Regions from separate parts of the Streptococcus lutetiensis genome, predicted to be linked through region 2. Evidence: predicted binding sites of a transcription regulator. Region 2 holds the regulator's gene; the other holds the start of a gene.

What was found. Region 2 encodes CtsR, which represses protease genes until heat stress. Its sites were predicted from a motif close to TTGGTCAAAAAAGGTCAAANA; they were not measured.
Region 1: DQN23_RS02650 (ATP-dependent Clp protease ATP-binding subunit) is a predicted target of CtsR. The motif match lies at 6,416-6,436, and genes of this name have one in related genera.

Annotation. Positions count from the first base shown of each region.
Region 1 covers NZ_LS483403.1:478,391-493,394, reverse strand. Annotated here, with positions in the region: gene feoB (ferrous iron transport protein B) at 1-49, opposite strand, end outside; gene DQN23_RS02695 (FeoA family protein) at 46-522, opposite strand; gene DQN23_RS02690 (amino acid ABC transporter ATP-binding protein) at 888-1,622, opposite strand; gene DQN23_RS02685 (amino acid ABC transporter permease) at 1,622-2,308, opposite strand; gene DQN23_RS02680 (DUF1797 family protein) at 2,620-2,850, opposite strand; gene argF (ornithine carbamoyltransferase) at 2,968-3,948, opposite strand; gene DQN23_RS02670 (helix-turn-helix transcriptional regulator) at 4,123-4,320, shown strand; gene DQN23_RS09520 (DUF3278 domain-containing protein) at 4,299-4,529, shown strand; one part of gene DQN23_RS02660 (IS3 family transposase) at 4,728-5,620, opposite strand; one part of gene DQN23_RS02660 (IS3 family transposase) at 5,620-6,079, opposite strand; gene DQN23_RS02650 (ATP-dependent Clp protease ATP-binding subunit) at 6,467-8,752, shown strand; gene DQN23_RS02645 (NUDIX hydrolase) at 8,954-9,400, shown strand; gene DQN23_RS02640 (DUF1827 family protein) at 9,472-9,774, shown strand; gene ileS (isoleucine--tRNA ligase) at 9,861-12,659, opposite strand; gene DQN23_RS02630 (DivIVA domain-containing protein) at 12,991-13,755, opposite strand; gene DQN23_RS02625 (YlmH family RNA-binding protein) at 13,766-14,551, opposite strand; gene DQN23_RS02620 (YggT family protein) at 14,548-14,805, opposite strand; gene DQN23_RS02615 (cell division protein SepF) at 14,809-15,004, opposite strand, start outside.
Region 2 covers NZ_LS483403.1:1,664,075-1,679,078, forward strand. Annotated here, with positions in the region: gene DQN23_RS08350 (adenylosuccinate synthase) at 119-1,411, opposite strand; gene gshAB (bifunctional glutamate--cysteine ligase GshA/glutathione synthetase GshB) at 1,821-4,070, shown strand; gene DQN23_RS08365 (hypothetical protein) at 4,168-4,986, shown strand; gene DQN23_RS08370 (toxic anion resistance protein) at 5,005-6,279, shown strand; gene hslO (Hsp33 family molecular chaperone HslO) at 6,393-7,259, shown strand; gene dusB (tRNA dihydrouridine synthase DusB) at 7,252-8,229, shown strand; gene DQN23_RS08385 (ATP-dependent Clp protease ATP-binding subunit) at 8,315-10,756, opposite strand; gene DQN23_RS08390 (CtsR family transcriptional regulator) at 10,753-11,214, opposite strand; gene DQN23_RS08395 (COG2426 family protein) at 11,472-11,936, shown strand; gene tsf (translation elongation factor Ts) at 12,036-13,073, opposite strand; gene rpsB (30S ribosomal protein S2) at 13,182-13,949, opposite strand; tRNA gene DQN23_RS08410 (tRNA-Cys) at 14,246-14,316, opposite strand; gene DQN23_RS08415 (S66 family peptidase) at 14,470-15,004, shown strand, end outside.

The DNA.
Region 1 (15,004 bases), 610 kb from region 2:
GACTTGTTTTACCACTATTCGGATTACCGATTAAGGCTATCTCTGTCATTTTTCTTCCTCGCTATCTACTTTAACGACACTAATCATTTGCGCTTCAGACTTACGAAGTGTCAATTCGTAACCCCGTAAGCTAATTTCAATTGGGTCTCCTAAAGGAGCAACTTTACGTAAGTAAACTTTTGTGTGACGAGTCAGGCCCATGTCCATAAGGCGACGTTTGGCTTCATTCATTGCATAAATACCGTCAATATAAGCGTACTCACCCACTTTTAATTCTGAAAGAGGAAGAGATAAAAGAGCACCTTCTTCTTCTGTGACATCAATTTGACTTAAAATCGATTGATCAAAAGCCAAACGACTTGATTTAAGCATAACAATCGCACTAGTTGGTGTTTTAGAAACGACTTTAAGTGAGGCTCCAACTTTTAGCCCTAAGTCTGACAAGTGTCTAACACTCTCATCAGGTAAATCAATACTGACAATTGTGTAAGGAATACCAACTTTAGCATTCTGCAAAATCAAAATTCTTGACCTCCCCAAATTTTTTTGATAAAATATTTAAATTTCCGTCCGAATCATTATATCATAAACATAGACGAAAAAAACCATAAAAATTAATTTTTTTCTTTATTTATGCATTGATTATAACAATTCTAAATAAAATCATTCCTTATTTAGAATTGTTATAATATAGCTGTTTTCACAGCTCTTTCATAGACTAAAGCACTCTTAAAAATAACTAAAACATAAAAATTAAGTGTACTTAATGTATAGAAATAAATCATTTACAGTTAATGTTTTGCTCATTTTTAAGTATCTTTAACTTTCTTTTTTATAATAAAAAACCTCAGCCAAGTTTGTAACTCAACTGGGGTTATTTTTTTATCTTACAAAACTTTACTCAAGAAATCTTTTGTACGTGCTTCTTTAGTATTTTCGAAAACATCTTCTGGTGAACCTTGTTCAACAATCACGCCACCGTCCATGAAGATGACACGATTAGCAACTTCACGCGCAAATCCCATTTCATGCGTTACAATTACCATTGTCATACCAGATTTCGCCAAATCTTGCATAACGCCAAGAACTTCACCAACCATTTCTGGGTCAAGCGCTGATGTTGGTTCGTCAAAAAGAAGAACATCTGGATCCATGGCAAGACCACGCGCAATAGCAATACGTTGTTGTTGACCACCTGATAGACTTGTTGGATAGGCATCGGCTTTATCACGAAGCCCAACTTTATCTAGCAAATCATAAGCTTTAGCTTGCGCTTCTTCTTTAGGAACACCTTTTGTCTTAATTGGTGACAAAGTGATGTTATCAAGCACTGTCATATTGGGGAAAAGGTTGAATTGTTGGAAAACCATTCCCATCTTTTCACGCATTTTGAAAATGTCATTTTTCTTATCAGTAATATCGACACCTTCAAAGGTAATCACACCCTTAGTAGGTGTTTCAAGCAAGTTCATTGTACGAAGGAAAGTTGATTTCCCAGATCCTGAAGGTCCGATGATAACAACAACTTCACCTGCTTTAATATCAAGATTAATGCCTTTAAGCACTTCATTTTTTCCGAAGTATTTGTGAAGGCCTTTAATTGAAATAAGAGTTTCTGTCATTAGTTGCTACCTCCATTTCCCATACGATTTTCAAGTTTTTTAAGCAAGAATGACAAGACTGTAGTCACCATGAGGTAATAGAATGCAGCAAACAACAATGGCGTAATTGGTAAATATGTAGCAGTTACGACTGATTGTGCACCATTCCACAATTCCATAACACCGATTGTTTGAAGAAGTGAACTATCTTTGATAATCGTAATAAATTCATTACCAAGAGCTGGTAAGATATTTTTAAGAGCTTGCGGTAAAATAACATAACGCATTGCATTTACTGGGCGAATTCCAAGTGAATATGCCGCTTCAAGTTGCCCTTTTGGCACTGCTTCGATACCAGCACGAACAATTTCAGAAATATAAGCTCCGCTATTTAGCGAAATGATAATAATACCTGGAAGCAAACGTGAGAAGTCTAGGTCCAAAACACCAAAACCTACGATAGGTGCATTACTAAAATGCATCCAAGCAAAGGCAATCATGATTTGCACGACCATCGGAGTTCCACGAAAGACCCAAACATAAAAACTAGCAATCCAATTTAAAATTTTAATATTTGTACGTTTAACTAAAGCAACCAAGATACCAATGATTGTCCCGAAAAAGACAACACAAGCTGAAATCATGATGGTTACAAGGACACCGTAGTTAAAATAAGCCCAATACTTTGGTAAAAATGAAAAATCCATTTGTGTCTCCTATAAGTAATAATCAATTAATTATAACATATGTTGAATAAAAATACCAATCAACACTAACGGATGGTTTGGCTTAAAAAGCCTGATATATAGGGATTTTAGGCACTTCTAGTCAAAACGATTAAAAAGAATTTTTGCCTAAGTATCAGGCATTAATAAAAAAACAAAAAAGCCTATAAAATCCTAGGCTTTTATCAATTCAAAATAGCAATATAAGAAAGCACAGAAACCACACTTAAAAATAGGATGGAAAGGACTAAAAATCCTTTGCCCTTATACTGTGTCTGAATTTTTTCTTTATCTTAGTAAAGAAGATCGTAAATTTCCATTGCGATCAAATCAATGCTGTCAAATGAGTAAGACTCACGTGCTTCAACATCACGCAAAGTGAAAACTGGACCATTTTCAGGGTCATTGCTGAAAGACACTTCTGCCACAACGACACCATCACGTTCAAAATTACGTTTAAGATTACTACCATCAGTCGTCATTAATTCAAGACGATTGATAATTCTCACCAAATGTGATTCCATGACTATTCTCCTCTTCGTTTATTGTCTATACTATTTTAACATAATTTCTACTAAACAAACAACAAGAGAGTGTATTTTCTCACATTTATCATAAATTCTCGTCAAAAAAAGAACGTTTTAAATCTCTTTTAGAGAATTATACATAATCGCTTTGATAGAATGCATGCGGTTCTCAGCTTCTTGGAAAATGACTGAGCTGTATTTTTGGAAGACTTCATCTGTGATTTCAAGTTCTGCTAAACCATATTTATCGTAGATATCTTGACCGATTTCTGTATTTAAATCGTGGAAAGCAGGCAAGCAATGCATGACAATCACATCTGGATTTCCTGTCTTTTCAACCAAATCAGCATTAATTTGATAAGGTAATAAAAGGTCGATACGTTTTTTAAAATCAACTTTTTCGCCCATTGACACCCAAACGTCTGTGTAAAGCATATCAATGCCACAAACAGCATCAAGGTCATCAGTAATAGTCAACTCAGCTCCGTTATTGTGTGCTTGTGCAATCTCGATAATTTCTTTTTCCGGCTGCAAGCTGGCTGGTGCAATGATTTTTACATTCACGCCAAGAATGGCTGAGGTAACTAGCAAAGAATTTGCCATGTTGTTACGACCATCGCCAACATAAGCGATTGTCAAACCTTCTAGTTTTCCGAAAACTTCTTTTAATGTCATAAAGTCAGCAATCATTTGCGTTGGATGCCAAGTATCTGTCAAACCATTCCAGACAGGCACACCAGAGAATTCCGCTAAAGCTTCAACATCAGATTGCTTGAAGCCACGATATTCAATCCCGTCAAACATTGAACCTAGAACTTTTGCCGTATCAATTACGGATTCTTTTTTGCCAAGTTGAATTTCACTGCTTCCAAGATAAGTCACATTCATCCCTAAATCTTGTCCAGCTACTGTAAAAGCAGAACGTGTTCTGGTACTTGTCTTCTCGAAAATAAGAGCAATATTTAAGCCTTCTAAATATTTATGAGCAATTTTTTTCTTTTTCAACTCTTTAAATTTCAATCCTAAATCAATCAGATTAGTCAGTTCTTCCTTAGTAAAATCAATCTCTTTCAAAAACGAATTATTAAAAACCATAGGCCAATCCATCCTTTTCTCCTTGAATAATATACCTAATTTTAGCATAATTATACAGTTCGTCAAGCCTGTTTTGAATAAAAATAAATTTTAATTCAGAAAAGCATGTCATTTATAATTGACATGTCATTTATATTGTACTATACTTGGCACAAGAAAGATTAGGATGGAAAAATGAACCGAGTTAAAGAATTTCGAACTAATTTAGACATTTCTCAGCTGGCTCTTGCTAAGCAAATAGGAATCGCGAGGCAAACTGTTAATTTAATTGAAAATAACAAGTACAATCCTTCACTGGACCTTTGCATCAAGTTAGCTGAGCCATTAGGAACTAATCTAAATACGCTGTTTTGGGAGACTCGCCATCTTTAAAAGGAAATTTGGGAATTAGGAGATTTAGTCATGAAAAAAGTAAAGGTCCACTATGGCCACGATTCATCAAGCGATTTTATGGTATTAATGGAGAATTGGATGAATACCGTGAACAAGAGGTTAATCGAATTGGAAACAAACTGTTTATCTTACTCTTTCTTTTTGAATTCATTTCAACAGCTCTTACATTTCTCTTGAGCACTGTCTGAAAAGTATCTGCTGAAATTTTTCTCTACTGCAACGCTTTTGTTATTATTTTCGTCATGCCAATGGTTATGGTGACAATGCTGACCAATAGAGACTTACAAGGACCTATTGAAGTTCCTAGAGATAAACTTGAGAAAGAGCGTCAAAAAGCTAAGAAAAAAGGCTCTTTATGTACTGACCCCAAAAAGTTGGACAATAAATTATTGAAAGGATTTAGTTCTGTATTGCACAGGACTGAGTCTTTTTAATTTTGTCTTGATACGTTTATTGTTGTAATAAAAAATATAATCCGTAATGGCTTGTTCTAGCTTATCAAGCGACTTAAAAGTCTTTTCATAACCGTAAAACATCTCAGACTTTAAGATGCCAAAGAAGGACTCCATCATGCCATTATCTGGACTATTTCCCTTGCGTGACATAGATGGACGAATCCCTTTGGATGCCAAGAAATCATGATAAGACTGGTGTTGATATTGCCACCCTTGGTCGCTGTGAAGAATAGTTCCTTGGTAAGAGGTAGCCGGAAATGCTCTTTTAAGCATGGTTTGAACCTGTTTTAAATCAGGTGAGCGTGACAAGGTGAATTCAATAATCTCACTATTGTATCCATCAAGAACAGGGGATAAATAGAGTTTCTCTCTAATATTTGGTAAAGCGAATTCAGTGACATCTGTATAACACTTCTCATAAGGCTTAGCCCCTTCAAACTGACGTTGAATTAGATTATCAGCTTTCTTCCCAATCTCTCCCTTGTAAGACGAGTATTTACGCTTACAACGAGTACGAGCAGCGAGTCCCATGAGTTTCATTAACCGTTGAACCTTCTTATGATTGATAACAAATCCTCGGTTTCTTAGTTCTAAATGAATACGACGGTATCCATAATTGCCTTTATGGTCATCGTAAATGGTTTGAATCATCTCTTTGACCTTCTTATCTTTCTTAGCTCTATTAAACCGTTTCAACTGATAATAATAAGTAGAACGAGCTAGCTTAGCGGTTTTTAGTAAGAGGTCTAATCGAAATCCTCCTGAGACCAGTTCTCTAACTGTTTCCACCTTTTGCGCTGTAAGGCTTCGTCCCTCAAGCGCAATTCCCTCAACTTTTTTAGATAAGCTACCTCGGTACGCAGACGCTCATTCTCTTCCAGAATATGCTCTAGCTCAGTCATTTCTTTACAAGTTTTCTTTGGTTTACGTCCCATCTTACTCGGTCTCCCTCGTTGTTTCTCAACAATAGTATACCCGTTTTTCTTGTATTGTGCTATCCAATTGGTGAGTAGGGATTGTTGGGGAAGAGCATAATCCAGTGATACGGTGAGCTGAGATTGACCTTCAATAAGAACTTTATTAATAATTTCCTGCTTTAATTTAGAGGGATAATACTTATTTTTCCCTTTTTTAACAACCTCAATACCATGTTTATTCATAAGCCGTACCATGTACTTAAGATTGGATAGACATACACCGTACTTTCGACTAATATAAGGCCAAGAAAAACCAGCCTGTCTTAACTGATATATTTCTAGTTTATCTTCATAACTTAATTTCATACAAAAACACCCCAATCGTTAGATTTTTTTCTGTCTAACTTTTTTGGGGTGCAGGTCAGTTTAGTGGAGTTGTTTTTGCCATTTTTATGCTTGTTTTTAACATGTTTAGCAAATGGCAAGACGGGGGAAATCCTTTTGAAATCTTATTCAGTCCTCTCTTTTTAATTATCTTCATTTTTTCTGGTTCTATCTTTGGAGCTGTTATGGGCTCTATGGCTACCAGTCAAATTGACCCTGAAAAGGATTAGCACTCTTTTTATAAGAGTGCTAATTTTTGATGCTTTTTTCTTGATTTCCTTGTGGCTAGTGCTATAATGTAAGTATAGATTCTGACTATCTTTGACCTTTATTGTTTTAGTCAGACATTACGAAAGGAGGGTATTTTATATGCTCTGTCAAAATTGTCATTTAAATGAATCTACTATTCACCTGTATACAAATGTCAATGGTCAGCAAAAGCAAATTGATTTGTGCCAAAACTGCTATCAAATCATGAAAACTGACCCAAATAACGCTATTTTAGGAGGAATAGGAGGTAATCCTCAATCATCTTCTAACCAAACAAACCAATCATCGAACCCTTTCGACGATTTCTTTAATAATCTCAGCGGCTTCCCAGCATTTGGTAGCCAAGGATTCCAAAATACTCCTCCAACTCAATCTGGTGAAGGTAATAATAACGGACGCGGTGGCAATGGCAACAACAATTTCCGCCCAAACGGACCAGCACAACAAGAACCTAAGGGCTTGCTAGAAGAATTTGGTATCAATGTTACTGATATCGCACGTCGTGGTGATATCGACCCTGTCATCGGACGTGATGCTGAAATTGTTCGTGTTATCGAAATTCTTAACCGCCGTACAAAAAACAATCCTGTTCTTATCGGAGAACCTGGTGTTGGTAAAACTGCCGTTGTTGAAGGATTAGCACAAAAAATTGTAGACGGTAACGTTCCACAAAAACTCCAAAATAAACAAGTTATCCGCCTAGATGTGGTAAGTCTTGTTCAAGGAACTGGTATTCGTGGTCAATTTGAAGAACGTATGCAAAAACTCATGGAAGAAATCCGTGAACGCAAAGACGTTATCCTCTTCATCGATGAAATCCACGAAATTGTCGGTGCTGGTAATGCTGGTGACGGTAACATGGATGCTGGTAACATCTTGAAACCCGCTCTTGCTCGTGGTGAGCTACAATTAGTTGGTGCAACTACTTTGAACGAATACCGCATCATTGAAAAAGATGCTGCGCTTGAACGTCGTATGCAACCTGTAAAAGTTGACGAACCAAGCGTCGAAGAAACTATCACTATTCTTCGTGGTATTCAAAAGAAATATGAAGATTATCACCATGTCAAGTACAGTGATGATGCTATCGAAGCTGCTGCTAACCTCTCAAATCGCTACATTCAAGACCGTTTCCTTCCAGATAAAGCTATCGACCTTCTCGATGAAGCTGGTTCTAAGATGAACTTGACACTTAACTTTGTTGATCCAAAAGAAATTGACAAACGTTTGGTGCAAGCTGAAAATCTAAAAAATCAAGCTACTCGTGAAGAAGATTATGAACGCGCAGCTTATTTTCGTGATCAAATCGCTAAATACAAGGAAATGCAAAAACAAACCATCAACGAAGATGATATTCCAGTGATTACTGAAAAGACCATCGAGGCAATCGTTGAAGAAAAAACAAATATTCCTGTTGGTGACTTGAAAGAAAAAGAACAATCTCAATTAATTCACCTTGCTGATGACTTGAAAGAACACGTTATTGGTCAAGACGAAGCTGTTGATAAGATTGCAAAAGCCATCCGTCGTAACCGTATTGGTCTTGGTACACCAAACCGTCCAATTGGTTCATTCCTCTTCGTCGGTCCTACTGGTGTTGGTAAAACAGAACTTTCAAAACAACTTGCTATTGAACTCTTCGGCTCAGCTGATAGCATGATCCGCTTTGACATGTCTGAATACATGGAAAAACATGCAGTCGCTAAACTTGTCGGAGCCCCTCCAGGATATGTTGGTTACGAAGAAGCTGGTCAATTGACTGAAAAAGTTCGTCGAAACCCATACTCACTCATCTTGCTTGATGAAGTTGAAAAGGCACACCCTGATGTCATGCACATGTTCTTGCAAGTTCTTGATGATGGTCGTTTAACTGACGGTCAAGGACGTACTGTAAGCTTTAAAGATACAATCATCATTATGACATCTAACGCTGGTACTGGCAAAGTTGAAGCTTCTGTTGGTTTCGGTGCTGCTCGTGAAGGACGTACAAATTCTGTTCTTGGTCAACTTGGAGACTTCTTTAGCCCTGAATTCATGAACCGTTTTGACGGTATTATCGAATTCAAAGCCCTAAGCAAAGATAATCTCCTTCATATCGTTAACCTCATGCTTGACGACGTCAATAACCGTTTGGCAACTAACGATATTCACCTTGAAGTAACAGATAAAGTTAAAGAAAAACTGGTTGACCTTGGATATGATCCTAAGATGGGTGCTCGTCCACTTCGTCGTACTATCCAAGATCACATCGAAGATGCTATTACAGACTTCTACCTTGAACACCCAACTGAAAAAGATTTGAAAGCTGTGATGACAAGCAATGGCAAAATCATCATCAAATCAGCTAAAAAAGTTGAAAAAGAAGAAACTGTTTCAGCAGAATAATAAAAGCAAAGTCTAGGAAGTTTTTAGTTTCCTAGGCTTTTTTAACAATTCCGAATCCAAAATCAAAATATTCCGACAATTTTCTAGCAAAAGACAGATTTTTTTAGTATAATAACAACAATAGCCACTCTTGCAAATCTATCTTAGAGATTGATAATTTTATCTCCACTCTTTCTAACACTTGTTTTATAGGAGAATTTTATGTCTAACCCAACTTTTGGTGAAAAACTTGATAACGTTGACTACAAAGCTCGCTACGGAGTGTATGCCATCATTCCAAATGCGACTAAAGACCAAATCATTTTAGTTCAAGCCCCTAACGGCTCTTGGTTTCTTCCAGGTGGAGAAATCGAAGCGGGCGAGGATCATTTTTCAGCTTTAAAACGCGAACTTATTGAAGAACTCGGCTTTTCAGCTGAACTTGGTTATTATTACGGACAAGCTGACGAGTACTTCTACTCACGTCATCGTGATACTTATTTTTATAACCCAGCTTACCTCTATGAAGTCACACATTATGAAAAAATTGGGGCACCACTTGAAGATTTTAATCACCTTGCTTGGTTCCCAGTCGATGAAGCTATTGTAAAATTAAAACGTGGCAGCCATAAATGGGGTGTTGATGCTTGGAAAAAAAATCATCATTAAAATCTCATAATCTAAGTTTTTCACCTAAAATAGTGTTATAATAATGGTAGAAAGTTCATAGGAGGAAATTTATGAGGTTAATTAACACAACAAGTAGTCATTCCGAGCTAGTTCGTAACCAGCTTCGAAACACGGACGCTAAACTCGTTGAGACTTACTCTGCAGGAAATACCGATGTTGTTTTCACTAAAGCACCAAGTCATTACGAACTGTTGATTTCAAACAAGTATCGTGCTATCAAAGAAAGTGAAATCGAAGCCATTCGGGAATTTTTCCTCAAACGCAAAATTGACAAATCTACCGTTCAATTAGATCAGTTGAAAACCTTGCATACAGCGAATCTAATTGAAATTTCCTTCCCAACAGTTCACTAATCAGGTTTAAAAACCTGATTTTTTTAGTTTACATACAAAAAAACGAACTCAAATGAGTTCGTTTTTAGTTACTATAGGTTATCTCATTATTTTGCTTTAACTTCAAAGCCTTCTGCTACTGCTTCTGGGAAGTTAGCTTCAACGATTTCAGCACAGTGGTCACAAATTGTAACACCGTATGAACGCTCTTTAGCTGTTGGATCTACGCGACGGCAACGATCACAAACTTCACCTTCAGCATGAGCAACTGTAAATGCGACACCATCAAAAGCAACAGCATCAGCTGGAGCAGCTTCATCAGTAACTGTCAATTGTGATACGATAAGCAATTGAGCAATATCGCTATCAAGGGCAGCAAGAAGAGTTTTCACTTCTTCGCCAGCATAGATAGTCAAATGAGCTTCCAATGATTTACCGATAACTTTAGCGTTACGAGCTTCTTCTAAAGCTTTTTGAGCTTGGTTACGAAGTGTCATGAAGGCATCCCATTCTTCAAGAATATTTTCTTGTCCTTCGAAGACTTCAGCATCTGGTAATTCAGATAATTGAACGAATTCTTCTGGTTCGAATTCAAGGTATGACCAGATTTCTTCAGCAGTGTGAGGAAGAATTGGTGTCAACAATTTAGTGATTTTAACCAAGATATCGTAGAAAACTGTTTGCATTTGACGACGGGCAATGTTATCTGCTGCTTCGATGTAAACAACGTCTTTAGCAAAATCAAGGTAGAAGGCTGACAAATCAACTGTGATAAAGTTAACAACAGCTTTGTAAATTGTCATGAAATCATAATCTTCATAAGCTTTACGGATTGTTGCTACTAATTGGTTGAATTTAATAGTCATGTATTTATCAACTGAACGCAAATCTTCGTAAAATACAGCATCTTCATTGGGATTGAAATCAGTTGTGTTAGCAATCAAGAAACGAAGTGTGTTACGGATTTTACGGTAAGTTTCTGATGTTTGTTTCAAAATATCCATTGAAATACGAACATCGTTGCTAGAATCAACGCTAGTTACCCAAAGACGTAAAATCTCAGCACCAAATTGTTTTTCTACATCACTTGGAAGGATTGTATTTCCGAGTGATTTAGACATTTTTTCACCTTTACCATCAAGGACGAAACCTTGAGAAAGCACAGCTTTGTAAGGTGCGTGTCCGTTAACGGCAACTGAAGTGATCAATGATGAGTTGAACCAACCACGGTATTGGTCAGAACCTTCAAGATAAAGGTCAGCTGGATATTCCAAACCTTCGCGAGCGTTCATCACACCATTCCATGAAGAACCTGAATCGAACCATACGTCCATGATATCAGTTTCTTTAGTGAATTCACCATTTGGTGAACCTGGGTGTGTGAATCCTTCTGGAAGAAGGTCTTTAGCGTCACGTTCCCACCATACAATTGAACCAAATTCTTCAAACAAGTCAGCAACGTGGTCAGTTACTTCTTTTGTCATGATAGCTGTGCCATCTTCAGCGTAGAGGATTGGAAGTGGAACACCCCATGCACGTTGACGTGAGATAACCCAGTCACCACGGTCACGAATCATGTTGTAAAGACGAGTGCGACCCCATTCTGGATAGAATGTTGTGCGGTCAATTTCATCAAGAATATCTTGACGGAATTTAGAAACAGATGCAAACCATTGTGGTACTGCACGCCAGATGATAGGTTTTTTAGTACGCCAGTCAAATGGGTATGAGTGAGTGATAACTTCGCTAGCAAGCAAAAGATCACCAAGTTTTTCTTTAACAGTTGGAACAACTTTATCGTAGAATTGACCTTGGAATTCCGGGCCTGCATTTTCCATCATGATACCACGTTCGTCAACTGTAACAGCAACTTCAAGGTTGTATTTAACACCAACATTGTAGTCATCTTCACCAAAACCAGGGGCAGTGTGGACAACACCAGTACCTGAGTCAAGAGTAACGTGGTCTCCAAGGATAACAAGTTCGTCTACTTCTGTATCCCATGGGTGTTCAGTAACGATGTATTCAAGTTCAGTACCTTTGTGTTTTGCAAGAACTTCGAATGATTCCCAACCAAATTTGCCAGCAAGGCTATCAAGAAGTGCTTCTGCAACAACAAATTTACGATCATCATTAGCAGGTTTTACAACAACATAATCCATCTCAGGACCAACTGTCAAACCACGTGAAGCTGTTACTGTAAATGGAGTTGTTGTCCAAACAACGATGTAAGTATCAGTATCAAGAATACCTTTACCATCTCTAACTTTGTTAGCGTAGTAAAGTGATGTTGAGTCAATATCGTGATATTCAATTTCAGCTTCTGCAAGAGCAGATTCTGATGACCATGACCAGTAAACTGGTTTAGCACCACGGTAGATGTAACCTTTATCAACCATCGCACCAAATACACGAATTTGAGCTGCTTCATACGCAGGAATAAGAGTCACGTATGGATTTTCCCAGTCAGCAGATACACCAAGACGTTTGAAATCTTCACGTTGTTTATCTACTTGGCTAAGTGCGTATTCACGACACATTGCAAGGTATTCAGTCAAAGGAATTTCTTTACGTTTTACACCTTTTTTAGCCAAAACTTGTTCAATTGGAAGTCCGTGTGTGTCCCAACCAGGAATATAAGGAGCACGGAAACCAGACATTGATTTAGAACGCACAATAATATCTTTAGAAATTTTATTCATGGCGTGACCAACGTGGATGTTTCCGTTAGCGTATGGAGGTCCATCGTGGAGGTTGAATGAAGGTTTACCTTCGTTTAATTGTTGACGTTTTGCGTAGATGTCAGCTTCTTCCCATTCTTTTTGCCATTTAGGCTCTTTGTTTGGGAGTCCAGCACGCATTGGAAAAGCAGTTTTTCCAAGATTAAGCGTTTCTTTTAATTTCATGACTACTCCTTATAATAAATAATATTCAACTGTCAAAGGATTGTTAACCAGAGACAGAAAAATGACAATGTTTCTTAGGTGATAAAACAAAAGAGCCTTCGTCTCAATAAGGACGAAAGCTCGTGGTACCACCTTAGTTTAGAAATTTAGGCACACCAAATAATGGAGTGAAAATCTAAATTTCCCTCATTAAACCCGTAAGGTGAGTTTGTCCCTTTTATCTTACTCAATTCAGATAAAATCTTAGAAAAGGATAACTGATATCCCAGAGATTGCTGGCCTCGCACCATCACCTGCTCGCTGTAAATGTAGAATATCAATCGCGTTTTTCTTATTCTTCAATATTTAATTTAAATGTTTGAGTTTCGTTAAGATTGATGTCGTCTGCTTCGCTATCATCAATTACTGGAAGTTTTTGTGTTTCTTCAAGATGTTTGTTTCCTGCTTCAACACGACGTTGCAATTCTTCCATTTCTTCTGGAGTGAATTGACGAGTAGCATCCATTGACATTTCATCATCAGTTTCAGGCATTTCTTCTTCCAAAACTTTTTCAACAACTTCACGGAAAGCTGCATCTGAATTTTGAAGGTAAACAGCTGTTGGTTGCAATAATTCTGTCCATTCTGGTGAATTTGTCAAACCAAGTTGACCTTCGATAGCGGCAACCAAACGTTGGTGGAAGACACGAGTTTGACGTTTCAAGTCTTCAGTTTCAACCGCAACACGTTTAGCTTCATCTGTTGCATCACGCAAAATTTGGTTTGCTTTAGATTTTGCTTCATCAATCAAATGTTGTGCATCGTAGTTAGCTTTGCTAACAAGGTTAGCAGCTTCATCATTAGCTGATGTTTTAACTTTTTCAGCAGTTTCTTGAGCAAGAATAACAGATTGGCTTAAAGATTCTTTCATTTCATCGAAGTAAGCAAGTTTATCTTCCAAATCTTTGATTCTGTTTTCTTGTTCATGGTTGCGACGAACCAAGTCTTCGTAGTCATCTACAACAATATCAAGAAATTCATTAACTTCTTCTTCGTCATATCCACGAAATTTTAATTTAAATGTTTTATCTTTAATATCAAGTGCTGTAAGTGCCATTGATTTCTCCTTATTTATGTATCATCTTATCTACGGTCAATTTGTATTTTCCATTCTTCGTAAGCCCATTCTCACTTAAGATAGAAAAACGACCAAATCCTCTAACACTAATCAAATCTCCAACTTGAAGCATTTCTGAAGGTCTATCAAGCGTCTGATAGTTAAGCTTTAGCTTTTCAGCACTGATCAACTGAATAGCTTGACTTCTAGAAAGCTTCAAAACTGTTGCTAGAACTTTATCTAAACGCATACTTGAAACCATGATATCTAGCTGATGAGATTCTTTTTCTCCCTTAATCAACTGATCAAGTGGAATCTCTTTTAGGCTTACGCTTGCTTTTGCAATCTTTGTAACATTAGCTTGAAAATAATCAACCATATTTTTCGTAACTAATAACTGTGCGTATCCTTGCTCAACTAAAATATCTCCAATAATCGTTCGCTTAACTCCAAGTTTGTGAAGCAAAGCTCCCATTATTTGAGCGTGAGTCAATTGATTAAACTTCGAATTATAATTCACTTCTAGCAGTGCTAACTCGAAATTTTCCAAATTTAGCTCATAGTAATCAGGGGCAACTAGTATACGTGCGTACTCTGCAGGATAATAATCACTCGAAACAAAGTAGCGCAAGCCTCGATTCCCAAGAATACTTTTAGCAATATCAACTTGGCGAGGATTTAGAAAATCTGTTAATGAATAAGCGTATGTCTCTTCTACCCTCTGAGCGATGTCATCTATTTTTTCAATGAAATCATACTCTTCAGGTCGAAAATGTTGGTAAATTTCTTTTTTCATCGAACTAATAACATAATAAGAAAGCGACTCAAGAGATTTAAGGCAATAACCGCGGCCCAGATCGTAAAGTCCAATCCCATAAATTGAAGATTTAAACGTTGAAACGGTTTAATTACTGGCTCAACAATTTGAACCAGTAAACGACCAAATCCAGTGTTATACGCACCTGGAAACCAAGATAGGAGCGCATACGCAATTAGCAGATAAGAGTAAAATTGAATGGTTTTTAATAGTACAATTAATACAAAAATCATATATTAACGTCTCTTCATGTCAAAGTCGAAACCAACATCTTGTCCTGCATTTGGAATTGGAAGTTCTTCGAGATTGACGATGACATTTGATGGTGTCAACAAATACATTGAACTGCCAACTTTTTGAAGACTACCATAAAGAACTTTACTTGCACCATCAATAAAATCAAGACAACGACGTGCTTGAGCATCAAGCATA
Region 2 (15,004 bases):
CTTTTTCAAGCAAATGCCATTTAAAAAATAAGGGTATTTCTTACCTTCATTTTAGCACAAAACCCCGCCAGAAAGCTTCTGGCAGGGTTTGCTTTTATAAAGATTTTTTTCAACTTAATTAAATATTTGCCCAAACTGATTCAAGGATGTTAGTTTGATCGCGATCTGGTCCAACTGAGAATGTTGAAATGCGAACACCAACGAGTTCACCAACACGGCGAACGTAGTCACGAGCATTTTCGGGAAGTTCATCTAGGCTACGGCAACCTGTGATGTCTTCTGACCAACCTGGCAATTCTTCGTAGATTGGTTTACAACGTTTCAATTGTTCAAGACTTGCTGGGTAGTGGTCGATACGTTGACCGTCAAGGTCGTATGCCACACAGATTTTAACAGTATCAAGTCCTGAAAGAACGTCGATTGAGTTAAGTGACAAGTTTGTGATACCTGATACGCGGCGGCTGTGACGCATAACAACTGAGTCAAACCAACCAACACGACGTGGACGTCCAGTTGTTGTACCATATTCGTGACCGATTTCACGGATACGATCTCCAACTTCATCTAGAAGTTCTGTTGGGAACGGACCGTCACCAACACGGCTTGTGTAAGCTTTACATACACCGACAACTTTATTGATCTTGCTTGGACCAACACCTGAACCGATTGTTACCCCACCAGCAACTGGGTTTGAAGAAGTAACAAATGGGTAAGTTCCTTGGTCGATATCAAGCATAACACCTTGTGCACCTTCGAAAAGAACACGTTTACCAGCGTCAAGAGCATCATTCAAGATAACTGATGTATCTGTAACGTAATCTTTGATTTGTTGACCATATTCATAATATTCTTCAAAGATATCTTCAAATTTGATTGGTTCGCATTCGTACATTTTTTCGAAAAGACGATTCTTTTCTTCCAAGTTCACGCGCAAACGTTCTGCAAAGATATCTTTGTCCAAAAGGTCAGCAATTCGAATACCGACACGCGCTGCTTTATCCATGTAAGCAGGGCCGATACCTTTGTTTGTTGTCCCAATTTTGTTATCACCTTTAGAAGATTCTTGCAAACGGTCAAGCTTGATGTGATATGGCAAAATAACGTGTGCACGGTCTGAAATACGGAGACTATCTGTCTTAATACCTTCATCGTGCAAGTATTTCAATTCAGTTACCAATGATTTTGGATTAACAACTACACCATTTCCGATAACTGAGATTTTCTCTGGGAAGAAAATACCTGATGGAATCAAATGCAATTTGAATTTTTTACCGTCGATAACGATAGTGTGTCCTGCATTATCTCCACCTTGATAACGTGCAATCACTTCAGCATCTTGTGACAAGAAGTCAGTGATTTTACCTTTACCTTCATCACCCCATTGGGTACCAACAACTACTACTGATGTCATATTCTGTTCGATACTGATACGAAATCACCTAGCGAGCAAATAAAAACGATACTAACTTATCCAGCCTGTCGTCTCCATCTCCAAGCTAAAATTCGTATCTTCGTCCTTTCTCTACAACTTGGCAGGAATCTCACCTGCGAGTTTGTCTTACAATTTATTATATGACTTTTCTGTGTTTTTTTCAATATTTGACCTTGAGATTTTATTTTTTCCGAACTTTTTTTGAAAAAACGGCTTTTTTTCACATATTTTCTCTCATAGTTAAAATATTCAAACAACTCTTGGTAAAGCAAAACTTTTTTCATAGCAAATCTTTGCATTTTCAGACGCTTTTCCATAGAATAAATTTACATTAAAATGTATACCGTTTACATCATAATCATAGTAATTAGAGTAGCGAGGAATTACCATGTCACTTAATGGTTTACTAGAAAAATCACCAGCGACTTTGCCTATTCTTCAAGCAACTTTTGGGTTAGAAAGAGAAAGTCTTCGAATTGGAAAAGACCACCGTATCGCACAAACTGACCACCCTGCTTGCCTAGGCAGTCGCTCCTTTCACCCTTACATTCAGACGGACTACAGTGAAGCACAGCTAGAACTTATCACGCCTATCGCTCATTCCACAAAAGAAGCGCTCCGCTTTTTGGGAGCACTGACTGATGTTGCTGGCCGTTCCATCGATAAGTCTGAATACCTCTGGCCTTTATCAATACCACCAAAACTATGTGAAACAGACATTCACATTGCCAAGCTAGAGGATGACTACGAGTGCTACTACAGAAAACACTTGGCTGACGTTTATGGAAAAACACTGCAATCAATGTCTGGTATTCACTTCAACATGGAGCTTGGAAAAGATTTGGTCGCAAGCCTTTTTAAAGAAAGCGGCTATCAGTCTATTATTGATTTTAAGAATGATATTCACCTTAAATTAGCTCAGAATTTCCTACGTTTTCGTTGGCTTTTAACTTATCTGTATGGGGCTTCGCCAATAGCTGAAGAAGGCTTTTTTAGTAAAACTTTAGCCAAGCCCGTTCGCTCCATCCGAAACAGTCACTTAGGTTATGTTAATCATAAAGACATTCAGGTTTCTTACGAAAGCTTGGAAAAATACATTTCCGATATTGAGGCTTACATAGCTTCTGGCAAGTTGATTGCTGAAAAAGAATTTTACTCTGCGGTTCGCCTGCGTGGCAGCAAGCATGTTCGTGACTATCTGACAAATGGTGTCACTTACCTTGAACTGCGCACTTTTGACCTCAATCCTTTTGATAACCGTGGAATTACTCAAGAGACACTTGATACTGTGCACCTTTTTGTTCTTGCGCTTCTTTGGCTAGATAGTAGCTCTGCTATTGACCAAGACATCACAGAGGCTAGCAAGCTAAATGACAAAATTGCACTTAGCCACCCTCTAGATAAATTACCTGAAGATGCTCCCATCGAAATCATCCTTTTAGCTATGCAAGGAATTGTCGATTACTTTGAATTATCTGACTATTATCAAGGGCTTATCGACGCTATCAAAAATCAGATTGAGCATCCTGAACAAACTATCGCTGGACGCTTGCTAGAAGAGATTGACACCCTATCATTAGAATCTTTTGGGCAAAAACAAGGTCAAGCCTTTCACGATTATGCTTGGCAAGCCCCTTACGCACTCAAAGGCTATGAAAACATGGAATTATCAACACAATTATTGATGTTTGATGCCATCCAAAAAGGTGTTCACTTAGAGGTTCTCGACGAAAACGACCAATTCATCAAACTTTGGCACGGTGAACACGTCGAATACGTTAAAAATGCCAACATGACCGGCAAAGACAGCTACATCACACCACTTATCATGGAAAATAAAGTTGTCACTAAAAAACTATTGTCAAAAGCTGGTTTCCCAGTTCCAAAAGGTGAAGAATTCGCTGATAAAGCTGCTGCGCTCCGCTATTTCTCACAAATCAAAGACAAAGCTATCGTCGTCAAACCAAAATCAACTAACTTTGGACTTGGTATTTCTATTTTCAAGGAATCTGCCGACCTAACAGCTTATCAAAAAGCCTTGGATATCGCCTTTGCTGAAGATGATACTGTTCTTATTGAAGAATTCATTTCAGGTACGGAATACCGCTTTTTCGTCCTAGATGGCAAATGTGAAGCTGTGCTACTGCGTGTTCCTGCTAACGTCGTCGGAGACGGCAAGCACACCATCGCTCAATTAGTAGAGATGAAAAATCAAGACCCACTACGTGGACGTGACCACCGTTCTCCACTTGAAATCATTGACCTTGGCGATGTTGAAAAGCTCATGCTCCAACAACAAGGTTACACGCCTGATGATATTCCAGCTGACAGAGTCCGAGTTGATTTGCGACGTAACTCTAACATTTCAACAGGTGGAGATTCCATTGATGTGACAGACATTATGCCAGACGATTATAAAACATTAGCTGCGCAAATGGCTAGAGCTGTTGGTGCTTGGGTGTGTGGAGTTGATTTGATTATTCCTGATAAGAGTCTTCCTGCAAGCAAAGAAGAGCCAAACTGTGCTTGTATTGAACTCAATTTCAACCCTGCTATTTACCTTCACACTTATTGTCACGAGGGTCCAGGACAAGCACTTACACCAAAAATCCTAGCCAAACTATTCCCTGAACTTTAACCCATAAAATCTTTGCCACAATTACAGTCATCACTTGTCATTCTTAACCGTTTTACGATAAAATAAAATCAATCTTAGATAGAAATGGATTGAATATATGTCTCGACCTAGAAAAAACGGAGGAGGCCTCATTATCGCTATTATCGGGGTTATCCTTCTCATTGCTTTGCTTGAAAGCTTGTTAGAAATCATTATCCCACTTGCAATCGTTGGTGGTATTGGATATGGTATTTATTATTTTGCGACCAAGCAATCACGTCTTGAAAAGGTTAATACTAAGCAACGCTTGCAAGATTTAAAAGATAACATTCGTATTACTGACCGCCAAGTCAAACTTTTGGACAGTTATCTCGATGAAAAAAATTACACCCAATACGTTGTCAATGCGCGCCAGCTATTGCCACAAATACGTCACATCAAGTCTGAACTTAGTGAGCTCAAAGCCAAAATGGATTTAAACATCTACAAGCGTGTTCTCAAAAAAGCTGAAACTGTTGAAAAAGATATCAAATTCCAACTAGACCGACTGGATGTCTCACCAGTAAATCCTGACATTTCTGAGGAAGAAGCTGATTTACTAGAACTCGCTCCAGAGTTAGCTCATCTTTACAATAACATTCAGCAAGACCATTTGACTATCTTGAAGAAGATTGAAAATGCTGATAACAAAGAAGAACTCACTGCACTTCACGAGGCTGATATGGACCGCTTCCGCGATATTTTGGATGGCTATCTAAAAATCAAAAAAGCCCCGAAAAATTATTACAATGCTGATGAGCGTTTAGCAAAAGCGAAAACCGCAATGGAAAAATTTGATTTGGCTCTCGATGAAACGCTTCGAAAATTGAATGAAAGTGACTTAAAAGACTTCGATATCAGTCTTCGCATGATGGCTGACGACGATACAAACTTATAAGTTTAATGGGAGGGTATTATGGCTGATACTTTTAACTTTGACATTGATAAAATCGCAGATAATGCAATCACAAAAACAGACAAAACAACCAAAATCATCGTAGCAACTGATACTTCAGCAACTGGTCAAGTCTCTTTTTACGACACACTGACCCCTGAACAACAATCAGCAATCACAGCCAAAGCTCCTGCTTTAGTTGATAATTTTGTTGCTGACCAAAATGCTCTGCTTGATTTTGGAACATCTGCTGTTGAAGAAGTTAACACAACCGTCAACCGCATTTTGGCTGAGCAAAAAAAACTTGAAATTCCACAAGTTGATGACCTGCTCAAAAACGCTAACCGCGAGTTAAACGGCTTTATCGCCAAATACAAAGACGCTAAGCCTGCTGAGCTCGAAAAGAAGCCAAATTTCCTACAAAAGCTCTTTAAGCAAAGCAAAAATAGCCTGCAAGAATTCTATTTTGATTCACAAAATATCGAGCAAAAAATGGATGGTATGGCTGCCGCTGTTGTCAAACAAGAAGAAATCTTGGCTCGCAACATCGTCTCAGCAGAAATGCTAATTGAAGACAACAACAAATCTATTGAAAACTTGGTTGGCGTTATCGCCTTTATCGAAGCTTCTCAGACAGAAAGTGCCAACCGTGCGCAAGCTCTTCAAAATGAACTTGCAACACTTGATAGCGCAACGCCTGATTACCAAGTAAAATCTGACGAGCTAGCTCGCATGACCGAAGTCATCAATATGCTTGAACAACAGCACACTGAATACCTCAGTCGCCTTTACGTTGCTTGGACAACCACACCGCAAATGCGCAACATGGTCAAAGTCTCATCAGATATGCGCCAAAAACTTGGCATGCTCCGTCGCAACACCATTCCGACAATGAAATTATCAATTGCACAGATCGGTATTTTGCAACAATCCGTCAAATCTGGCGTGACTGCTGATGCTATTGTCAATGCTAATAACGCTGCGCTTCAAATGCTTGCTGAAACGAGCAAAGAAGCCATCCCTATGCTCGAACGCACTGCTCAAAGCCCAACCGTTTCTATCCAATCTGTCACAGCTCTTGCTGAGAGCCTCGTCGAACAAAACAACGGTATTATCGCAGCTATCGACAACGGTCGAAAACAACGTGCTCAACTCGAAGCAGCCGTTGTAAAATCCGCAGAAACCATTAACGACTCTGTTAAAATTCGTGACCAAAAAATTATCGAAGCCCTTCTTAACGAAGGCAAAGAAAGCCAAGAAGAAGTCGAAAAAACAAACGTCACAGAAGAAAAATAAACTAAAAAGCGAGGAGAACCTCGCTTTTTTCGCTTCTCATTTTTCACTGCATGATTACGCTTTACAGCTCACAATACTAGCCCATCAATTTTGCTTTGTGTTATAATATTCTTATGGATAAACTTATAAAATCAATTTCAAAATCTGGTTCTTTCCGTGCTTATGTGCTTGATAGCACTGAGACTGTTAGAACTGCTCAAGAAAAACATCAAACACTTCCTAGCTCTACAGTTGCTCTAGGTAGAACGCTTATCGCCAATCAAATCCTAGCCGCCAATCAGAAAGGAGACAGCAAAGTAACCGTCAAAGTCATTGGTGATAGCTCACTTGGTCACATTATTTCTGTGGCTGATACTAAAGGACACGTTAAAGGCTATATCCAAAACACTGGCGTTGATGTTAAGAAAAATGCTACTGGTGAAGTCATGGTCGGCCCATTCATGGGTAACGGTCAATTCGTTGTTATTACCGATTACGGTACTGGTAACCCATACACATCATCAACACCACTTGTCTCAGGTGAAATCGGTGAAGATTTGGCCTTTTATTTGACTGAATCTGAACAAACACCTTCTGCCGTTGGACTTAACGTCCTTCTTGATGACGAAGACAAAGTCGAAGTTGCTGGTGGCTTTATGTTGCAAGTTCTTCCAGGTGCATCTGAAGAAGAAATCAACCGCTACGAAAAACGTATCCAAGAAATGCCAGCCATTTCAAAACTCTTGGAATCTGACGACCACATTGAAGCCCTTCTAAAAGCTATCTATGGCGAAGACGAATACAAAGTCCTTGCTGAAGATGAAATCGGCTTTAACTGTGACTGCTCACGTGAACGTTTCGAAGCTGCTCTTGTCACTCTTGGCAAAGATGAATTAAAAGCCATGAAAGACGAAGACCACGGTGCTGAAATCACTTGCCAATTCTGCGGTAAAACATACAACTTTACTGAAGATGATTTGGAGGGCTTGATTAATGACTAATCTCAGCTCATCTTTCATGATTGGTGATGTTGAAATTCCTCACCGCACGGTTCTAGCACCCATGGCAGGGGTGACAAACTCTGCTTTTCGTACTATTGCCAAAGAATTTGGAGCTGGCTTAGTCGTTATGGAGATGATTTCTGAAAAAGGACTTCTCTATAACAACGAAAAAACCCTGCACATGCTACACATTGATGAAACTGAACATCCGATGTCTATTCAACTTTTCGGTGGCGATGCAGATGGTCTAAAACGCGCAGCTGAATACATCCAAGAAAATACAAAAGCTGACATCGTTGACATCAATATGGGCTGTCCTGTCAATAAAGTTGTCAAAAACGAAGCAGGAGCAAAATGGCTCAAAGACCCTGATAAAATTTATCACATCATCGATGAAGTCACTTCCGTTCTTGACATTCCGCTTACTGTCAAAATGCGTACTGGATGGTCAGATAACAAACTAGCTGTTGAAAACGCGCTTGCCGCTGAATCAGCTGGTGTCTCTGCCCTTGCTATGCATGGACGCACACGTGAACAAATGTACACAGGTAAATGTGACCTTGAAACACTTGCTCGCGTTTCAGAAGCCATCACTAAAATTCCATTTATCGGAAACGGTGACGTGCGCAGCGTTCACGATGCGAAATACATGATTGAAGAAATCGGTGTAGATGCCGTTATGGTTGGACGCGCAGCCATGAACAATCCTTACATCTTCACCCAAATTAATCATTATTTTGAAACAGGTGAAGAATTACCAGACCTTCCATTTGTCAAAAAATTGGACATCGCCGAAGATCACCTTAAACGTCTCATCGACCTCAAAGGTGAAAAAATCGCTGTCCGTGAATTCCGTGGCTTAGCTCCACATTACCTTCGTGGTACTGCTGGGGCTGCTAAAATCCGCGGGGCCGTCTCACGCGCAGAAACAATCGACGAAGTCAAAGAAATTTTCAACAGCTTACGATGATATAGAAACTCCCCGATAACAAAAGTTACTCGGGGAGTTATTATAACAAATAACCCTGCTTGTTTTATCCAAGCAGGGTTATTTGTTATGCAATATCAAATTTGAGTTGTCCTTTTGAAACACCAATTTTAAGAGTATTTCCACTTGCCAAATTACCTGATAGGATAAGTTCAGATAGTTTATCTTCGACTTTATCTTGAATAGTACGGCGAAGTGGACGAGCACCCATTTCTGGGTCGTATCCAGCTTCAGCAAGGTATTTAAGCGCTGATGGTTGGAATTTAAGTGTGATATCTTTTTCAGCCAATGTTGCAATCAATGGTTTAACCATAATTTTAACAACATCACGCATATTTTCTTGTGTTAGGTGGTGGAAGACAACTTTTTCATCAATACGGTTGATGAATTCTGGACGATAAGTTTTCTTAAGCTCTTCCATGATGCGTTTTTGCATAGCATCATAATCATGAGCCATGTCACGCGCCCCAAATCCAACTGTCTTATCATCACGAAGGGCAGTTGCACCAAGGTTTGACGTCATGATAATAATAGTATTTGAGAAGTCAACTTTACGACCACGACTATCTGTCAACACGCCATCATCCAAGACTTGAAGTAAGACATTGAAAATATCTGGGTGAGCTTTTTCAACCTCATCAAAAAGAAGCACTGAATAAGGTTTGTTACGAACTTTTTCTGTAAGTTCTCCACCTTCTTCATAGCCAACATATCCTGGAGGCGCTCCGTTAAGACGACTCGCTGCAAATTTTTCCATGTATTCAGACATATCAAAGCGGATAAGTGCTGATTCATCATCAAAAAGTAGCTCTGCTAAAGCCTTAGCTAATTCTGTCTTACCAACACCTGTTGGTCCTAAGAACATAAATGAACCAATTGGACGTTTTCCTGTACGGATACCAGCTTGATTTCGACGAATAGCACGGCTAATGGCAGAAATTGCAGCATCTTGACCAATAACACGTTTGTGCAATTCTTTTTCAAGCGTCAAATATTTCTTACTGTCAGCTTGCGTCATTTTTTCAACAGGAATACCTGACAAACGGCTAAGAGTTGCCATGATGTCATCTTCTGTCACAGCTGTTGGCTTACGTGTCACAGCTTTACGTAATGCTTTTAGCAATTTTGTAGCTTTTTTGAAATCACCTTCTAAGATAGCTTGGTCAGCTGGAGTTAAGTCAGAAGGTGTTTCTTTTTTCACCAAACCTTGAACGGTTGCACTAGCTTCATCAAGCAAATCAATAGCTGAGTCTGGTAGATTCTTACTTGTCAAATAACGGTGGGCAGCTTTAACTGCTGTCAACACAGCATCATCAGAAATCATTACATTGTGGAAAGTTTCGTAAGATCTTTTAAGTCCAAGTAAAATCTGATAAGCATCTTCAACACTTGGTTCTTCAATCGTAATTTTCGCAAAACGACGTGAAAGAGCTGCATCTTTTTCGATATGTTTTTGATATTCTTCTTGAGTTGTCGCACCAACCATGTGAAGTGTACCGCGCGCAAGAGCTGGTTTTAAGATGTTAGCAGCATCCAAAGTACTATCAATACCTGAACCAGAACCCATGATAGTGTGGACTTCATCGATAAACAAAATAATATGACCATCTTCTTCGATATCTGAGATGATTTGGTTCATGCGCTCCTCAAAGTCACCACGGAAACGAGTCCCCGCAACAACACTCATCATATCAAGCTCTAAGACACGCATATCTTGGAGTTCATAAGGAATTTCACCATCGACAATACGTTGTGCCAAACCATAAGCAAGAGCCGTTTTTCCGACACCGGCTTCACCAACTAAGACAGGATTATTTTTAGTCTTACGGCTAAGTACTTGAACCATGCGAGAGACTTCTTTTTCACGTCCGATAACTGGCTCAAGTTTTCCTTGACGAGCTAATTCAGTCAAATCACGAGTGAAGTCTGATAATTCTCCCGCAGTTGACTGAGGTTTCATCATTTCTGAGAAAGCTCCGCCCATTGTAGCTTTTTTAGGCTTACGAAGATCATGGATAGCTTTGATTTTTTCTTTGGTAAATCCAGCATTACGTGACAATGATTTACGTAAATCAAGCAAGCGTGCTGAATCACCATCTTCTTTATTTTTAAATCCAGCAACTTCCAAAAGACGTGTCGCAAACAAATCGAGATTCAACAACATAGCATAAAGGACATGCTCTGTTCCGACTTCAGTGCTGCCAGTCACTTTGCAAATTGATTCAGCAAAAGCTAAGACGTCTTTTAGGGCTTTAGATTGTTCTAAGAACTGCACATTTTTCACATCTGCCAAAGGTGATTTTCCGAGCGCCAAAACAGCCGCCGCTTCGTACTCTTCGTAAGCAATCTTATTTTGGTATTCAGCAAATGTTAACCCTGCCACTGAATCATGAACAGCTACCATGGCTAAAAGCACATGCCAACTTTCTAAATATGGGCTTTCAAATCGCGCCGCCTGATACTGGGCGATACTGAAAACCTCCTGCATTTTCATTGAATATTCACTCATAAATGGAATCCTTTTCTATCTAATCTTTGTAAGATTTTTCGCAACATACGTGCACGAATTTCAGGAGCATCTTTTCCTAAAACCTCATCAGTAGCTGTTGCTAAAATCAGATTTCCTTCACGTTCACTAATAATTTTTTCGTCAAAAAGTAATTGAATCAAATCTGTAAAGACTTGCTCGCTGATACGTTCACCGATATTTGCCATAAGATTATCAAACATTTGGTGTTGGTCTGAAAAACGCACTCTAGCAATGCGAATATAACCACCACCACCACGCTTACTTTCGACTGTATAGCCACGACTTTCTGTAAAACGTGTTTTAATCACGTAGTTAATTTGGCTAGGAACAACTTGAAAGGCATCTGCCAAGTTTGACCGCTTAATCTCAGCAATACCTGATTGGGCAAGTAATTGCTTGATGTATTCTTCAATACTATCAGATGTATTTTTTGCCATTAGCTTCCTCCTTTTCAAGATTAAAGACCATTTCAATATGGACTCTCTTTGACTATAACTGACTAATATTATAACAAAAATATCACTTTTTATAAACGAAAATACACCAAATGACCTGCTATCGTAAGCTTTTCTCACCATTTAAAATAAATAGCGCTTATTAAGCAATAGTATTTTACTATTAGAACAGATTTTAGTTGAGTTTGTTTCCTAGATAAGATACAATTAACCTTGTAACAAATGAAAGGTTTCAAGTAATGAACTATATTATTACATTTTTAATCGGCATGGTGCCACTTATTGAGCTTCGTGGTGCTGTTCCTTATGCTATCGCAACTGGTATTCCAATGTGGCAAGCACTGATTATCGGGGTTGTTGCCAACATGCTTCCAGTTCCAATTATCTTCTTCTTTGCTCGCCGTGTTTTAGAATGGGGAGCTGATAAACCTGTTATCGGCGGTTTCTTTACTTGGTGTTTGAAAAAAGGTCACAAAGGTGGTAAAAAACTTGCAGATACTGCTGGTGACAAAGGAATTTTCATTGCTCTTCTTCTCTTTGTAGGAATTCCAATTCCTGGAACAGGAGCTTGGACAGGAACACTTGCTGCTTCAATTCTTGACTGGAACTTCAAACGCAGTATTACAGCGGTTATGCTAGGGGTTATCCTTGCAGGCTTAATTATGGGAGCACTAACTGTTCTTGGCTTGGGCGCTTTATCTTAATTTGAAAAAACAAGAGCTTGGAAATTCCAAGCTCTTTAATGTTACACACAAAAAAAGAAGACCACTAAGTGATCTTCTTTTTATATTAGCAAGCTAGTCTTATTTGTTAAGAGCTGCTGCCATTGTAGCTGCAACTTCTGATTCAAAGTCGTTAGCTGCTTTTTCGATACCTTCACCAACTTCGAAACGAGTGAAAGTAACAACTTTTGCGTTTACTGAATCAAGGTATTGTTCAACAGTTTTGCTATCGTCCATGATGTAAACTTGTGCAAGAAGTGTGTATTGTTGGTCAACCTTAGTGTTGTCAAGCATGAAGCGATCCATTTTACCAGGGATGATTTTATCCCAGATTTTTTCTGGTTTACCTTCAGCTTTAAGTTCTGCTTTAATATCTTCTTCAGCTTGAGCGATGATTTCATCAGTCAATTGTGATTTAGAACCATATTTCAAGTGTGGAAGAGCTGGTTTGTTAACCATTGCACGTGATTCGTTATCAAGATCGATAGCGTGGTTCATTTGAGCCAATTCATCGTAGATGAATTGTTCGTCAAGTTCTTTGTATGAAAGAACTGTTGGTTTCATAGCTGCAACGTGCATTGAAACTTGTTTTGCAAGAGCTTCGTCGCCACCTTCAAGAACTGTGATAACACCGATACGTCCACCGTTGTGTTGGTAAGCACCGAAGTGTTGTTCATCAGTTTTTTCGATAAGTGCAAAGCGACGGAATGAGATTTTTTCACCGATAGTTGCAGTTGCATTAACGTAAGCTGCTTCCAAAGTTTCACCTGAAGCCAAAGTTACTTTAAGTGCTTCTTCGTTGTTGGCAGGTTTTTGTTCAGCGATAGCTTTAGCTGTTTCTTTAACCAATTCAACGAATTGTGCGTTTTGAGCAACGAAGTCAGTTTCAGCGTTAACTTCAACAACTGCTGCAACGTTACCGTCAACGTAAATACCAGTCAAACCCTCAGCAGCAACGCGGTCAGCTTTTTTAGCTGCTTTAGCCATACCTTTTTCACGAAGCAATTCAATTGCTTTTTCCATGTCACCGTCAGTTTCAACAAGTGCTTTTTTAGCGTCCATGACACCAGCACCTGATTTTTCACGCAATTCTTTTACTTGAGCTGCAGTAATTGCCATTTTTATGTCCTCCAGGATTTTTTTGTTTACCAAATAATAAAAACGAGACAGAGCGGTTTGCTTTCTGCCCCGTTTTAAAGCATATCAAAGACTGTTAAGCCTCTAATCTTATTCGTTGTCGCCTTCTACAACTTCAACGATTTCTTCGATTGAATCAGCTTTTGCTTCTGCATGGAAATCAGCGTCAGCATCTTCACCTTGGCGTCCTTCGATAACAGCGTCAGCCAATTTAGAAGTGATCAATTTAACGGCGCGGATAGCGTCATCGTTAGCTGGGATGATAACATCGATATCATCTGGATCAGCATTAGTATCAACCATAGCTACTACAGGGATACCAAGTTTTTTAGCTTCTTTAACAGCGATTTGTTCTTTGTGTGGGTCAACAATGTACATTACGTCTGGAATACGTGGCATATCTTCGATACCGCCCAAGAATTTTTCAAGACGAGCACGTTGTTTGTTAAGAAGAGCAACTTCTTTCTTAGGAAGAACTTCAAAAATTCCATCTTCTTCCATACGTTTGATTTCTTTCAAACGAGCGATACGTTTTTGGATAGTATCCCAGTTTGTAAGAGTTCCACCCAACCAACGGTGGTTGATGTAGTATTGACCTGCGCGTTCTGCTTCTTCTTTAACAGCGTCAGCAGCTTGTTTTTTAGTACCAACAAACAAGATTACAGCGTCGTTAGCAGCTGCATCACGAACGAATTCGTAAGCTGCATCAGCCATTTTTACAGTTTGTTGAAGGTCGATAACGTGGATACCGTTACGTTCTGTGAAGATGTATTTAGCCATCTTAGGGTTCCAGCGACGAGTTTGGTGACCGAAGTGAACACCAGCTTCAAGAAGTTGTTTCATTGAAATTACTGCCATGAGTAGTTTCTCCTTTATAAAATGTTTTTTCCCTCTTCCAGACTTCATCTTGCAAATCCACTCATAATGAGCAACAGACTCACAATACATCCAGAATGAGTATTTGTTGCATAATACAACTATCATATTCTACCATAAAAGCAAACTCTTGGCAAGCCATATGCGGCTTGAAAGAGTTTTTATTTTAGGCTTTTTGAAGCCTTTTGATAACTGAAAATGACCACTAAATTTTCACGATTTTTTTCCAAGATAAAAACAAAAAAAGCTCGATTAATCGAGCTTACTTGGCATTATGAAGGCGGTAGACGGATTTGAACCGACGATCAAGCTTTTGCAGAGCCGTGCCTTACCACTTGGCTATACCGCCATAACAGATATTATTCTACCCTAAAATCAAAAACATGTCAAGTCTAATTCATGAAATTCTGAAAGAGGATTATGAAAATAAAAGAATTCACGGCTTTACCCTTGAAATTTCAACAATCTATGCTATAATACTAAAAATCTTTGGAGGTGTTTTATGAAAAAACTAAGTCCTGACAGTCACATTCGCGTACTCAGTCCGTCAGATTCAATTGCTCGCTTGGGTGGATTTGAAGCCAATCTTTCTGCCAAAGAAACGTTAGAAAATCTAGGATTTCGTGTGTCATTTTCAGAACATTATTTAGAATCTGATATGCTCGATTCTTCTTCAATCGAAAGTCGCGTCGCTGATTTACACGCTGCCTTTTTGGATGACTCTGTCGACGCCATTTTGGCTACCATTGGTGGCTTTAATTCTAATGAGTTATTACCCTATCTTGACTATGACTTAATTACCAAACACCCCAAAATTATCTGCGGTTATTCTGATTCAACAGCTTTTTTAAATGCTATCTATGCTAAAACTGGAATGCTGACATACATGGGACCTTCATATTCTAGTTTTAAAATGAAAGAAGGTCAAGATTACCAGAGCAAGGCTTGGTTAAATGCCATGACAAAATCAGCTTATGACCTTGTTCCAAGTCAGGAGTGGTCAAGCGACCCTTGGTATGACCCAACACAACCACGTC